DNA from 3 places in the Streptomyces sp. NPDC050423 genome. Region 1 is predicted to be linked to each of the others. Evidence: riboswitches for the same ligand, from Rfam matches in the RefSeq annotation. Region 1 holds a riboswitch; each other region holds the start of a gene.
The links. A riboswitch is a leader RNA that binds a small molecule or an ion and turns the genes downstream of it on or off. The one in region 1 is predicted to bind cobalamin.
Positions count from the first base shown of each region.

Region 2: linked by a shared signal. The riboswitch ahead of AB0I52_RS04045 (cobalamin biosynthesis protein) and the one ahead of AB0I52_RS01260 (ribonucleoside-diphosphate reductase subunit alpha) in region 1 are both predicted to bind cobalamin.
Region 3: linked by a shared signal. The riboswitch ahead of AB0I52_RS26980 (ABC transporter substrate-binding protein) and the one ahead of AB0I52_RS01260 (ribonucleoside-diphosphate reductase subunit alpha) in region 1 are both predicted to bind cobalamin.

Region 1 covers NZ_JBFAJY010000001.1:303,985-308,028, forward strand. The annotation lists gene AB0I52_RS01245 (DUF3311 domain-containing protein) at 1-167, shown strand, start outside; gene mctP (monocarboxylate uptake permease MctP) at 164-1,792, shown strand; gene AB0I52_RS01255 (GNAT family N-acetyltransferase) at 1,924-2,436, shown strand; cobalamin riboswitch at 2,495-2,626, shown strand; gene AB0I52_RS01260 (ribonucleoside-diphosphate reductase subunit alpha) at 2,768-4,044, shown strand, end outside.
Region 2 covers NZ_JBFAJY010000003.1:232,621-236,664, forward strand. The annotation lists gene AB0I52_RS04040 (cobyric acid synthase) at 34-1,584, opposite strand; gene AB0I52_RS04045 (cobalamin biosynthesis protein) at 1,581-2,594, opposite strand; cobalamin riboswitch at 2,739-2,872, opposite strand; gene AB0I52_RS04050 (hypothetical protein) at 3,043-3,273, opposite strand; gene AB0I52_RS04055 (inorganic phosphate transporter) at 3,286-4,044, opposite strand, start outside.
Region 3 covers NZ_JBFAJY010000042.1:70,058-74,101, forward strand. The annotation lists gene AB0I52_RS26970 (PRC and DUF2382 domain-containing protein) at 1-746, shown strand, start outside; partial or broken gene AB0I52_RS26975 (ABC transporter ATP-binding protein) at 846-1,028, opposite strand; partial or broken gene AB0I52_RS26980 (ABC transporter substrate-binding protein) at 1,020-1,295, opposite strand; cobalamin riboswitch at 1,331-1,519, opposite strand; gene AB0I52_RS26985 (beta-ketoacyl-[acyl-carrier-protein] synthase family protein) at 1,607-2,830, opposite strand; gene AB0I52_RS26990 (acyl carrier protein) at 2,827-3,087, opposite strand; gene AB0I52_RS26995 (acyl-CoA dehydrogenase) at 3,355-4,044, opposite strand, start outside.

The sequences.
Region 1 (4,044 bases):
TGCTCTGGGTGAGTTCGTACGCCAAGATCGACCCGGCCTTCATCGGCATCCCGTTCTTCTACTGGTACCAGATGCTCTGGGTGCTGATCTCGACCGCACTCACGATGACCGCGTACAAGCTGTGGCAGCGTGACCAGCGCGCCCGCAAGGGGGGTGCGTCGGCATGAAGGACGGCGTGAACGGCGTCGCGCTCGGCGTCTTCATCTTCTTCTTCCTGGCCGTGACGGTCGTCGGCTTCATGGCGGCCCGCTGGCGCAAGGCCGAGAACGAGGCCAGCCTCGACGAATGGGGCCTGGGCGGACGGTCGTTCGGAACCTGGGTCACCTGGTTCCTGCTCGGCGGCGACCTCTACACCGCCTACACCTTCGTCGCCGTGCCCGCGGCGATCTACGCGGCCGGCGCGGCCGGCTTCTTCGCGGTGCCCTACACGATCCTGGTGTACCCGCTGATCTTCACCTTCCTGCCGCGCCTGTGGTCGGTCTCGCACAAGCACGGCTACGTCACCACCTCGGACTTCGTCCGCGGCCGCTTCGGCTCCAAGGGGCTCTCCCTCGCCGTCGCCGTCACCGGCATCCTCGCCACCATGCCGTACATCGCGCTCCAGCTCGTCGGCATCCAGGCGGTGCTGGACGTGATGGGCGTGGGCGGCGGCGAGAACACCAGCTGGTTCGTCAAGGACCTGCCGCTGCTGATCGCGTTCGCGGTACTCGCCGCGTACACGTACTCCTCGGGCCTGCGCGCGCCCGCGCTGATCGCGTTCGTCAAGGACGGGCTGATCTATCTGGTCATCCTCGTGGCGATCATCTACATCCCGATCAAGCTCGGCGGCTTCCACGACATCTTCGCCTCCGCGCAGGAGAAGTTCGCGGGTCCGCCGGGCGGCAAGCCGACCGGTGCGCTCGCACCCGCCAGGTCGGGGCAGTGGGGTTACGCCACGCTGGCACTGGGCTCGGCGCTGGCGCTCTTCATGTATCCGCACTCCATCACGGCGACGCTCTCCAGCCGCAGCCGCAACGTGATCCGCCGCAACACCACGATCCTGCCGCTGTACTCGCTGATGCTGGGGCTGCTCGCGCTGCTCGGCTTCATGGCGATCGCCGCCGGGGTCAAGGTGGACAACGGCCAGCTGGCGATCCCGCAGCTCTTCGAGAACATGTTCCCCGACTGGTTCGCGGGCGTGGCGTTCGCCGCCATCGGCATCGGCGCGCTCGTGCCCGCGGCGATCATGTCGATCGCGGCGGCGAACCTGTTCACCCGGAACATCTACAAGGACTTCCTGAAGCCCGACGCGACACCCGCCCAGGAGACCAAGGTCTCCAAGACGGTCTCGCTGCTGGTGAAGGTCGGCGCGCTCGCCTTCGTCCTCACCATGGACAAGACGGTCGCGATCAACTTCCAGCTGCTCGGCGGCATCTGGATCCTCCAGACGATGCCGGCCCTGGTCGGCGGCCTGTTCACCCGGTGGTTCCACCGCTGGGCGCTGCTCGCCGGCTGGGCGGTCGGCATGGTCTACGGGACGGCCGCGGCGTACGGGGTCGCCAGCCCCACCCAGGCGCACTTCGGCGGGTCCTCCAAGGAGATCCCGGGCCTCGGCGAGATCGGCTACATCGGCCTGACGGCGTTCGTGCTGAACGTCGTGGTCACCGTCGTCCTCACCTTCGTCCTGAACGCCGTGAAGGCGCCTGCCGGGGTCGACGAGACCTCGCCCGGCGACTACACCGCGGACGCGGGCGACCCGGGTGTGAAGGCCCAGCTCCCGCCGGCCACGGCCGGGGCGCCCGGCGGTCACTGACCCGTCGCGTCAACGGGCCGTCGCTCCCCCGCACCGGGGTGCGGCGGCCCGTTCGCGTGCCGGGCGCGGAGGCAGTGGCAGGCCCGGGAATTCCCGCGAACGGGCGCGCGGAGTGCGGCAGACTCCCGGGCATGGACATCACCATCAGGCCGGTCGCGCCCGCCGAGCACACGGTCCTCGGCGAGATCACCGCCGAGGCCTATCTGGGGGACGGGCTGCTGGACTTCGGCGCCGACGATCCGTATCTGGTGCAGTTGCGGGACGTCGCCCGGCGGGCCGCCGAGGCCGAGGTGCTCGTCGCGGCGGACGCACGGGGGCGGGTGCTCGGCGGCGTGACGTACGCCCCGCCGGGGAATCGGTGGGCGGACATCGCAGCCGCCGACGAGGCCGAGTTCCGGATGCTCGCGGTCTCCCGCGAGGCTCGTGGGGCCGGGGCGGGCGAGGCGCTCGTCCGGGCCTGTATCGACCGCGCACGGGCCACCGCGGGGGTCGCGGGGATCACTCTGTCGACGCAGCCGAGCATGCACGGAGCCCATAGGATCTACGGGCGCCTCGGCTTCGTACGGACCCCCGAAAGGGACTGGTATCCCATCGAGGGGCTCTCGCTGCTGACGTACCGCCTGGACCTCCGGCCGACGTCATGAAGCCGCGCTGTTGAGTTGCACGACACAACATGTGGGGGCTGCCGCATCCGACTGCCCCCACATGTATGCTCATGCTCGCTGTCGCCGCAGGGAAATCCGGTGCGAATCCGGAACTGTCCCGCAACGGTATGTTCGGTGCGCTTTTGCGCACCCGTGAGTCCGAGGACCTGCCGACAGCGCATCCGGCTCGACCGATCCGGATGCCCAGACGTCCGGGCCTCGTGGATGGGCCGGTGGACGCCGTGCGGAGTGCTGCCCTGCCCAGGGTCCGGCTCCGCCCGGCTGCCCCCGTTCCCCCGCCGGCCCAGAGCCGAGCGAGGGAGAGCACCACGTGACCATCGCGCCAGCCGATCCGGTTTCAGCGGCCGAGTCCGAAACAGCCGAGTCCGGGACGGACCGGTCCGCGGCATCCGCGAAGGACGGGCCGGGAACCGCGTTGCTGCGAACCCTCACCGGCCTCACCGCGGATCTGCCCGACACCGACCCCGGACGCGTCGCCGGCGCCGCACTGCGCGGCCGCAACGCCCGGTCGGACGAGGCCGAGCTGCGCTCGCTGGCCACCGAGGCGGCCGCGGGCCTGATCTCCGAGGACCCCGCCTACTCCCGGCTCGCCGCCCGCCTGCTCACCCGCTCCATCGCGGACGAGGCGGCCGGCCAGGGCGCGACGTCCTTCTCGGCGTCGGTCGCCGTCGGACACCGCGAGGGCCTGATCGCGGACCGCACCGCCGAGTTCGTGACCCTCCACACCGCCGCCCTCGACGCGCTGGTCGGACAGGCCCTCGCCGACGGCGCCGACGACCGATTCGGCTACTTCGGGCTGCGCACCCTGCACAGCCGCTATCTGCTGCGCCACCCGCTGACCCGCCAGGTCATCGAGACCCCGCAGCACTTCATGCTGCGGGTCGCCGCCGGGCTCGCCGATGACAACTCCGAGCGCGCCCTGGACGAGGTCGCCGCGCTGTACCGGCTGATGAGCCGGCTGGACTACCTGCCCTCCTCCCCCACGCTCTTCAACTCCGGCACCCGGCATCCGCAGATGTCCTCCTGCTACCTGCTGGACTCGCCGCTGGACGAGCTGGACTCGATCTACGACCGCTACCACCAGGTGGCGCGGCTGTCCAAGCACGCGGGCGGCATCGGCCTCTCGTACTCCCGTATCCGCGCCCGCGGTTCGCTGATCCGGGGCACCAACGGGCACTCCAACGGCATCGTCCCGTTCCTGAAGACGCTCGACGCCTCCGTCGCCGCGGTGAACCAGGGCGGCCGGCGCAAGGGCGCCGCCGCGGTCTACCTGGAGACCTGGCACGCGGACATCGAGGAGTTCCTGGAGCTGCGCGACAACACGGGCGAGGACCAGCGGCGCACGCACAACCTCAACCTGGCGCACTGGATCCCGGACGAGTTCATGCGCCGGGTCGACACGGACGGCACCTGGTCGCTGTTCTCCCCGGCCGACGTGCCCGAGCTGGTCGACCTGTGGGGCGACGCGTTCGACGCCGCGTACCGGGCGGCCGAGGCCAAGGGCCTGGCCCGCAAGACGATGCCGGCCCGTGAGCTGTACGGCCGGATGATGCGGACGCTCGCGCAGACCGGCCAGGGCTGGATGAC
Region 2 (4,044 bases), on a different contig from region 1:
CGGTTTCCAGCGGTTTCGGCGGCCGGCGGGCGGTCATGCGGGTGCTCCAGGTGCTGCGGGTGCTCCTGGGGCGATGAAGGGGAGTCCTGCCGGCGCGCCCGACTCGATGAGCCGCCACAGCGCGTCGGTGTCCGCGTGTTCTTCGATGAGGTCGCCGAGGCGGTCGAGCTGTTCCTCGCGCAGCTCGGCGAAGCAGGTGCCGGGGGCGGGCACGAAGCGGCGGCCGGCGGCGCGCGCGACCTCGGTAAGGAAGCGGCGGCGGAACGCGTCGCTCTCCAGGGAGCCGTGCCAGTGGGTGCCCCACACGGCGCCGGACCGGCAGCCGTCGAGGCGCCGCCCCTGTCCGTCAGTGAGGAACGGCTCGCCGCCCCGCACGTCCGCGACGCCGTGGTGGATCTCGTACCCCTCGACGGGGGCGCCGAGCGCCTCGCCGGCCGGCCGGGCGAGGGTCTTCTCGCGGGCGAACCGGATGCGTACCGGCAGCAGCCCGAGCGCGTCGACCTGCCCGGCGCGCGACTCCACCTCGTCCTCGATGCGTTCGCCGAGGATCTGGTAGCCGCCGCAGATGCCGAGGACCGGGCGGCCCTCGGCGGCGCGCCGCAGCAGCGCGTCGGCGAGCCCGCGCTCGCGCAGCCAGGCCAGCGCCTTCACGGTGCCGCGGGTGCCGGGCACGATGACGAGGTCGGCGTCGGACAGTTCCTCCGCGCGGTCCACGAACCGCACGACGACACCCGGTTCGGCGGCCAGCGCGTCGACATCGGTGAAGTTCGACATCAGGGGGACCGCGCACACCGCGACGCGCAGGACGTCCTCGCCGTGCGGCGGAGCGACGGCCGACTCCCGTACGGTGCCGCGCAGCGAGACCCGCAGCCCGTCCTCCTCGTCGATGCCGAGGCCGTGGGCGAACGGCAGCACCCCGTACGTCGGCCGTCCGGTGAGATCGCGCAGCATGTCCAGGCCGGGCTCCAGCAGCGACACGTCACCGCGGAACTTGTTGACCAGGTAGCCGGCGATCAGTGCCTGGTCCTCGGCGGCGAGCAGTGCCGTCGTACCGAAGAACGACGCGAAGACCCCGCCCCGGTCGATGTCCCCGACGACCACCACCGGGAAGCGGGCCGCCCTGGCGATGCCCATGTTCACGATGTCCGTGCGCCGCAGATTGATCTCGGTCGGACTGCCCGCCCCCTCGCAGATCACCGCGTCATACGTGCCCCGAAGCTGCTCCAGGCAGTCCACGACGGTGGACAGCAGCGCTTCCTGCCTGCCGCCGTGGTAGCCGCGGGCGCTCATCTCGCCGACCGCGCGCCCCATCAGGACGACCTGGCTGGAGCGGTCGCCGCCGGGCTTGAGCAGCACCGGGTTCATCAGCGCGGTCGGCTCCACCCGGGCCGCCTGGGCCTGCATGGCCTGGGCGCGGCCGATCTCGGCGCCCTCGCGGGTGACGAAGGAGTTCAGGGACATGTTCTGCGCCTTGAACGGCGCGACCTTCACGCCCCGGCGCACCAGCCAGCGGCAGATGCCCGCCGTGACGACGCTCTTGCCCGCGTCCGAGGTGGTCCCGGCGACCAGCAGCCCGCCGCTCATGTCGGCCTCCGTCCTGAGGTGCGCGTACCCGGGGCGTGCGGCCCCGTGCCGTGCGTCGAGGTGATCCGCCGTGCCGCCGCGCCCGCGCCCAGGCGGGCCGCCACGCTGACGCCGAGGGCCAGTGCACCGATCCGGCGCGACAGCCGTACGGCGCATTCGATGTCCTCGGTCTCCACCGCCCGGCCCGTCTCCCCGTTGAGTACGGGGCGGTGCTCGACCCGGCCGCCGTAGGCGAGGGTGCCGCCCAGGCGTACGCCGAGGGCGCCCGCGAAGGAGGCCTCCACGGGGCCCGCGTTGGGGCTCGGGTGCTTGGCGGCATCCGCCCGCCAGGCCCGCAGTGCCCCCCGGGGCCGTCCGCCCGCCGCCACGGCGAGCAGCGCCGTCAGCCGGGCGCCCGGCCAGCCCGCGAGGTCGTCGAGGCGGGCCGAGGCCCAGCCGTAGCGCAGGTGGCGGGGCGACTTGTGGCCGACCATGGCGTCGAGGGTGTTGGTGGCCCGGAAGCCGACGAGTCCGGGGACCCCGCCCAGCGCACCCCACACCAGCGCGCCGACCACGGCGTCCGAGGTGTTCTCGGCGACGGACTCCACCACGGCGCGGGCGATCTGCGGTCCGTCCAGGGACTGCGGGTCACGGCCGCACAGGTGGGGCAGCCGCTCACGGGCCAGGTCCAGGTCCCCGGCGGCCAGGGCGCCGCCGATGGACCGGGCCTCGCGCCCCAGCGACGTACCGCCGACGACGGACCAGGTGGCGACGGCGGTCAGGGCCACGGAAGCGGCGGGACAGCGGCGCAGCGCGCGGGCGGCCAGCGCGGCACCCCCCGCGGCGCCTCCGGCGCAGACCAGGGTGTGCAGTGCGCCCCACCCCCGGTGGTCGCGCCACAGACGGTGTTCGACGCCTGCCGCGGCCCGCCCGAAGGCGGCGACCGGGTGTCCCCGGCGGGGATCACCGAGCAGCAGATCGCCGATCAGACCGGCCGCGGCGCCGTACGCGAAGATGCGATCGGCACGCACGGTTCAGCCGGCCGTCGCGCCTCGAAGGACCTTCGTGCGGGCAGCTGGTGGAAGGGGCGGCGCAGATACGGACGCACGGCGGCCGGGCATGGCGATATGTCCTCACTCAGGGTCCGCGCCCTGGTTCGACGTGACCGGCGACGAGAGTCTCCTGGCTCCCGGATCCGCAGTTCCCCCGGTCTTCCGGTCCACATGGCGTGGACCGTGACTTCCGGTGGTGGGGGACTGCTCCCCGGTGACAGTGGCGGGACCGCGCCGGATTCGCACCGGCTTCCTCTGCTGTCGCCGTAATGGCTCCGGCAGTCCACCACGCTCCGCGAACGTCAGTCAACCTGCCGTTGACCTGCGACGGTGCAGTGTGCTGAGACCCACATCGGGCCGGACGCACCGAGGTGCGTCCGGCCCGATGGGCAGGAGCGGGAAGGGCCCCGCGGGGTCCTTCCGGAGGTCAGGCGACGATCATGTAGATCCCGTAGGCCACCGCCGCCGCGCACAGCCCGAAGCAGACGTACGCGCCCGCGCGGGCCAGCATGAGGGACCCGCCGGCCTGCCCGCCCTGCGCGGGTTCCGGCTGCCTGGAGAGGCCGACGATGCCCAGGGTGAAGAGACCCACCAGGGCGACGGTGGCGACGAGAGAGACACCGAAGACGGTGCCGAGGGCTGCCCAGTCGATGTTCATGGGGATGTGTCCTTACACCGTGGCGGGTCGCGCCGGGTCGGCTACGGGTCCGGCCGGGGCCGGGATGGTGGTCTTGAGGTCCTGCTGCGCCTGGGCCGCGGTGGGCGGCGGGCTGACGGCCGCGATGGCGGTGGTGACGACGCCCGCGGGTTCGGCGTCCACGGCGACAGGAGTGCCGTCCCGGCCGCCGGGTGCGACATCGTCCTGGCCGACCGGCTTGCGGCGCGACAGGACCCAGATCGCTCCGGAGCCCGCGACCAGCAGCACGGCGACGACCACGACACCCCAGGTGCCCTGCTTGGTGAGGAATTCCGCCCCCGCGCCGACCAGACCGGCGGCCGGCAGGGTCAGACCCCAGGCGACGAACATCCGGGTGGCGGTGGACCAGCGGACCACACCGCCCCGGCGGCCGAGGCCCGCGCCCATCACGGCGCCGGAGCAGGACTGGGTGGTGGAGAGGGAGAAGCCGAGGTGCGAGGAGGCCAGGATGACCGTCGCCGCACTGGTCTGGGCGGCGAAGCCCTGCGGCGGCTTGAGCTCGGTGAGGCCGCTGCCCATGGTGCGGATGATGCGCCAGCCGCCCAGGTACGTGCCGAGCGCGATGGCCAGACCGGCACTGACGATGACCCAGACCGGCGGGTTCGAACCGGGGGAGAGCACCCCGCCGGTGACCAGGGCCAGCGTGATGATGCCCATGGTCTTCTGCGCGTCGTTGGTGCCGTGGGCGAGCGAGACCAGCCCGGCGGAGGCGATCTGCCCGGCGCGGTAGCC
Region 3 (4,044 bases), on a different contig from region 1:
TCTCCGAGGAGGAGGAGCTCTACCGGCACTACGGACTGACCAGGAACACCGGCGGCAAGCTCGGCGACCGTTCCGCCGGCACCGGTACCCCGACCACTTCCGGGACCGGAACCATGGGCGCGGCCGGAGCGGGTGCGGCCGCCGGGGTAGGAGCCGGGACCATGGGCGCCAACGCCGCAGCCGAGCGCAAGGCGACGACCGGCACCGCCGGTACGGCGGGCGCCGGCACGGGCAAGCACCGGGACGCCGAGACCTCCGGTACGGCCCGTCCGCTGGTCGGAGCCGGAACGGGCGCCGAACGGTCCGCCTCCGCCGACCTGAGCGGCAAGGAGGAACTCATCCGCTCCGAGGAGCAGCTGAGCATCGGCACCGAGGAGTACGAGAGCGGCAAGGCCCGGCTGCACAAGTACGTCGTCACCGAGAACGTCACCCGGACCGTGCCCGTGACGCACGAAGAGGTACGCGTCGTGCGCGAGCCGCTCCAGCCCGGTGACAAGGCTGCCCGCTCGGACATCAACGAGCAGGATGTGGAGGTCACCCTGCACGCCGAACGCGCCACGATGCGGAAGGAGACCGTGCCGGTCGAACGGGTGCGGATGGAAACGAAGAAGGTGACCGAGCAGAAGGAAGTCTCCGCGGAACTGCGCAAGGAGCAGATCGACTACGCGGACGGCATGACCAAGGACGGCAAGGACATCGGCGGCAAGGACATGGGCGGCGAGTTCGGTCAGGGACGGCGCCGCTGACCCCCGCGCACCGCGCCGTCCCAGGCGTACCGGACAGGAGCGAGGGGCGGACCCGCACAACGGGGTCCGCCCTCTCGTGTGCCGCGGGCTCGTGTCGGCTCAGGGCCGCCCCGGGCGAAAGCGCACCGAGGGCCGCCCCTCGGGGCCGTCAGGTGTCACGACGGCCCTGACCCGGTAGACCTCCGCGATGAGCTCCTGGGTGATCACCTCGGCCGGGACCCCGCCCGCGACCACCCGTCCCGCGTTCATCACCACGATCCGGTCGCAGAACATCGCGGCCAGCCGGTCGGCGAGGCCGAGTGAGAGGAGGATCTCGGTGGACCCCTGGTCGACCGGGACGGCCCGGCGCGGGGCGGCTTCCACGGTGACGGTGCGCCCGCAGTTCTTCAGGGTCACCGGATAGCCCTCGCCCCCGGTGGACTTGGCTGCGGAGCTGTCACCGCCACCGCCGCAGGCAGTCAGCAGGACGATTCCGGCCGTGAGCAGGGCGGCGGAGCGGACGGGGCCGCCTATGGGCGGCACGAAGTACCTCGGCGTCTCTGGGCCCATGCGCGGGGCCCGGTGTACGGAGTTCCGCGACCCGGTGCCGGACCGCGGGCGCCAGCAGGTCTTCGGACTCGGGTTCGCACGGTCGGGACGCCTTCCCGGGAACCCATGGGGCTCCCAGTGGCCGTTGGCCCCGCCCGTCCCCCTCACCGCCGCGCGTCAGTTCCGGATTCGCACCGGATTCCCTGACCCCTACGTGGAGTTCGACTGGCCCAGGCACGCTACCACGACCTCTTCGCAGCTCAGCGGCGGTGCGGCCGGTGGAACGGGCGGGTCCCGGACCGCTCCACCGGCCGGAAACGGCCTAGGTGTTCCTAGGGCCGCAGGAGCGCGACCACGGCGTTGTGTCCACCGAATCCGAAGGAGTGACTGACGGCACGCCGTACCGGCAGCACCAGCGGCTGCTTGGTGACGCACTCGATGTCGAACCCGGGCGCGGGTGCGTCCAGGTTGGCGACCGGCGGGATGATTCCGCGCTGGAGGGTGAGGATCGTCAGCCCCGCCTCGATCGCTCCGGCCGCGCCCATGCAGTGGCCCAGTACGCCCTTGGGCGCGGTGACGGGCGGCCGGTGCGGGAAGACCCGGCCGATGAGGGCGGCTTCGGCCGCGTCGTTGCGCGGTGTGGCCGTGCCGTGCGCGTTGATGTGCTCGACGTCCGCGGCCTGCCAGCCCGCGTCGCGCAGCGCGGCCTCGACGGCGGCCTGGGCGACCCGGCCGTCGGGGTGCGGGCTGGTGGGGTGGTGGGCGTCGGTGGTGGCGCCGGTGCCCGCGAGCAGCGCGCGCGGCTCGGCGCCCCTGGCCTCGGCGTCGGCCGCGCGCTCCAGCACCATGACGGCGGCGCCCTCCCCCATGACGAGCCCGGCCCGGTCGGCTGCGAAGGGCCGGCTGAGCCGGGACAGGTCCCCGTCCGCGCGGGCGGCCGCGCCGGATCTGGCGAATCCGGTCATGGCGATCGGGAAGAGGGTCGATTCGGTGGCTCCCGCGATCGCCAGATCGCACTGCCCGGTGGCGAGCAGGTCCCGGGCCACGGACAGTGCGGTGATCCCGGACGAACAGGCGGTGCAGGGCGCCAGGCTCGGGCCCGTGGCGCCCATCTCGATCGCGATCTCGGCGGCCGGCATGTTCGGGATGGTGAGCAGGATCCCGGAGGGCGAGGTCGCCTCGGGTCCGCGCCGTTCCAGCACCAGCGCCTGGTCGGTGAGACCGGCGGAGCCGCCGCTGCTGGTGCCGACGACGACCGCGACCCGGCTGCCGTCCCAGCCGCCCGGGTCGAGTCCCGCGTCGGCGACCGCCTCCCGCGCGGCGAGTACGGCGAATTTGGCGTACCTGCCCATGCGGAAGGCCGTACGGCGACCGATCGCGGCGTCCAGGTCCATGCCGTCGACCGTGCAGGCGAAGTCGATCGCGCACCCTGCGAGTGCGGGGACGGTGCGGGCCGGGCTGACCCCGGCGCACACGCCGTCCCAGGTGGACTCGGTGTCGTTGCCGGCCGGGGTGATCATTCCCAGGCCGGTGACGGCGATGGCGGGCGTCTTCATCGGGCGGCGCTCACCGGTGCCTCGCCGCCGGCCGACGCCCGGAGGAACTCCGTGAGCCCGGCGAGGCTGGTGTCCCTGTGCAGGGTGCTCGGGTCCAGCTCGACGCCGAGGGCCTCCCTCATGACGACGGCGAACTCGGCGACTGCCAGGGAGTCCATGTCCAGGCTGTCCATCGTGGATTCCGGGAGAATCTCGGCCACAGGCACCCTGAAGGTACGGCTGAGTACCTCGGTGATCGTGGGGTGAATCGCGCTCATGGTCTTCCTCTCCATCATGCCCGTCCGGCGGGGGTGCCCGGGGCGGTGCCTCTCACCGCCCCGACGCCGGAGTAACTGAGCAGCGTCCGTCCAGTTACGCCTTGCGGCGAACCGATTCGCCTCCGTGGCCCCGTGTCCCCGGACACCACCGCGACAACACGGCCGCGGTGCCCCAGAAGGCCAGGAGCACGACACCGACCCCGAGCCGCTGTGCCGCCTCGGCCGCACGGCGCAGCGGCGCGGGCGCTGCCCGCTCCGGCCCGGCTCTCACCACTCGCCCCCGGCGGGTGCCGGCTGCCCGGCGGTGTGCCAGGACGCCTCCGGGTCGTCGTACGCCTCGGCGTAGCGGGCCCCCGCGATGGGCCAGTCGGCGAGCAGTTCCTCCGGCAGCCCGAAGGAGGCGGCGAGGTCCGGCAGGTGGGCGGCGACGGCGGCGACGAGTTGCTCGGTGGTCTCCGTCAGCCCTTCGACCTGGCCGGCCGTGAGGTGACCGGCGACGAGCAGGTCCCCGCTGTTGCGTTCGATCCAGCGCAGCGCGAACAGCCGGGCCAGCTCGGTCAGCCGTTCGCGGGCGGGACCCTCGGGCAGGCCCTCGACGGCCTCGGCGTACGCGTCGGCCGCCTGCCGGTAGGCGTGCGCCTCGACGCCTCGCAGCGCGGGCCCGGACCCCGCGTTCCACCGCTTCAGCGGGCCGCCGTGCGGGGCCCGCGCCATGCGTGCGCGGGAGCGGGCGAACTGGATCCGCTCCACCTGGGCCAGGAGCCGGCCGAGGTGGCGCAGATCGTCCAGGCCGCCGGCCGACGGACCGTCCGGGGCGTCGCCCGCGTCCAGTGGCTCCGGCACCGCGGAGATGACCATCTCGGATGCCGCCTTGACGTGGATGGCCAGGTTGTCGCCCTCGGCGGTGATGGCACCCTCCACCCCGGTGACGAGCTCGGTCATCCCGTTGTTCTCCAG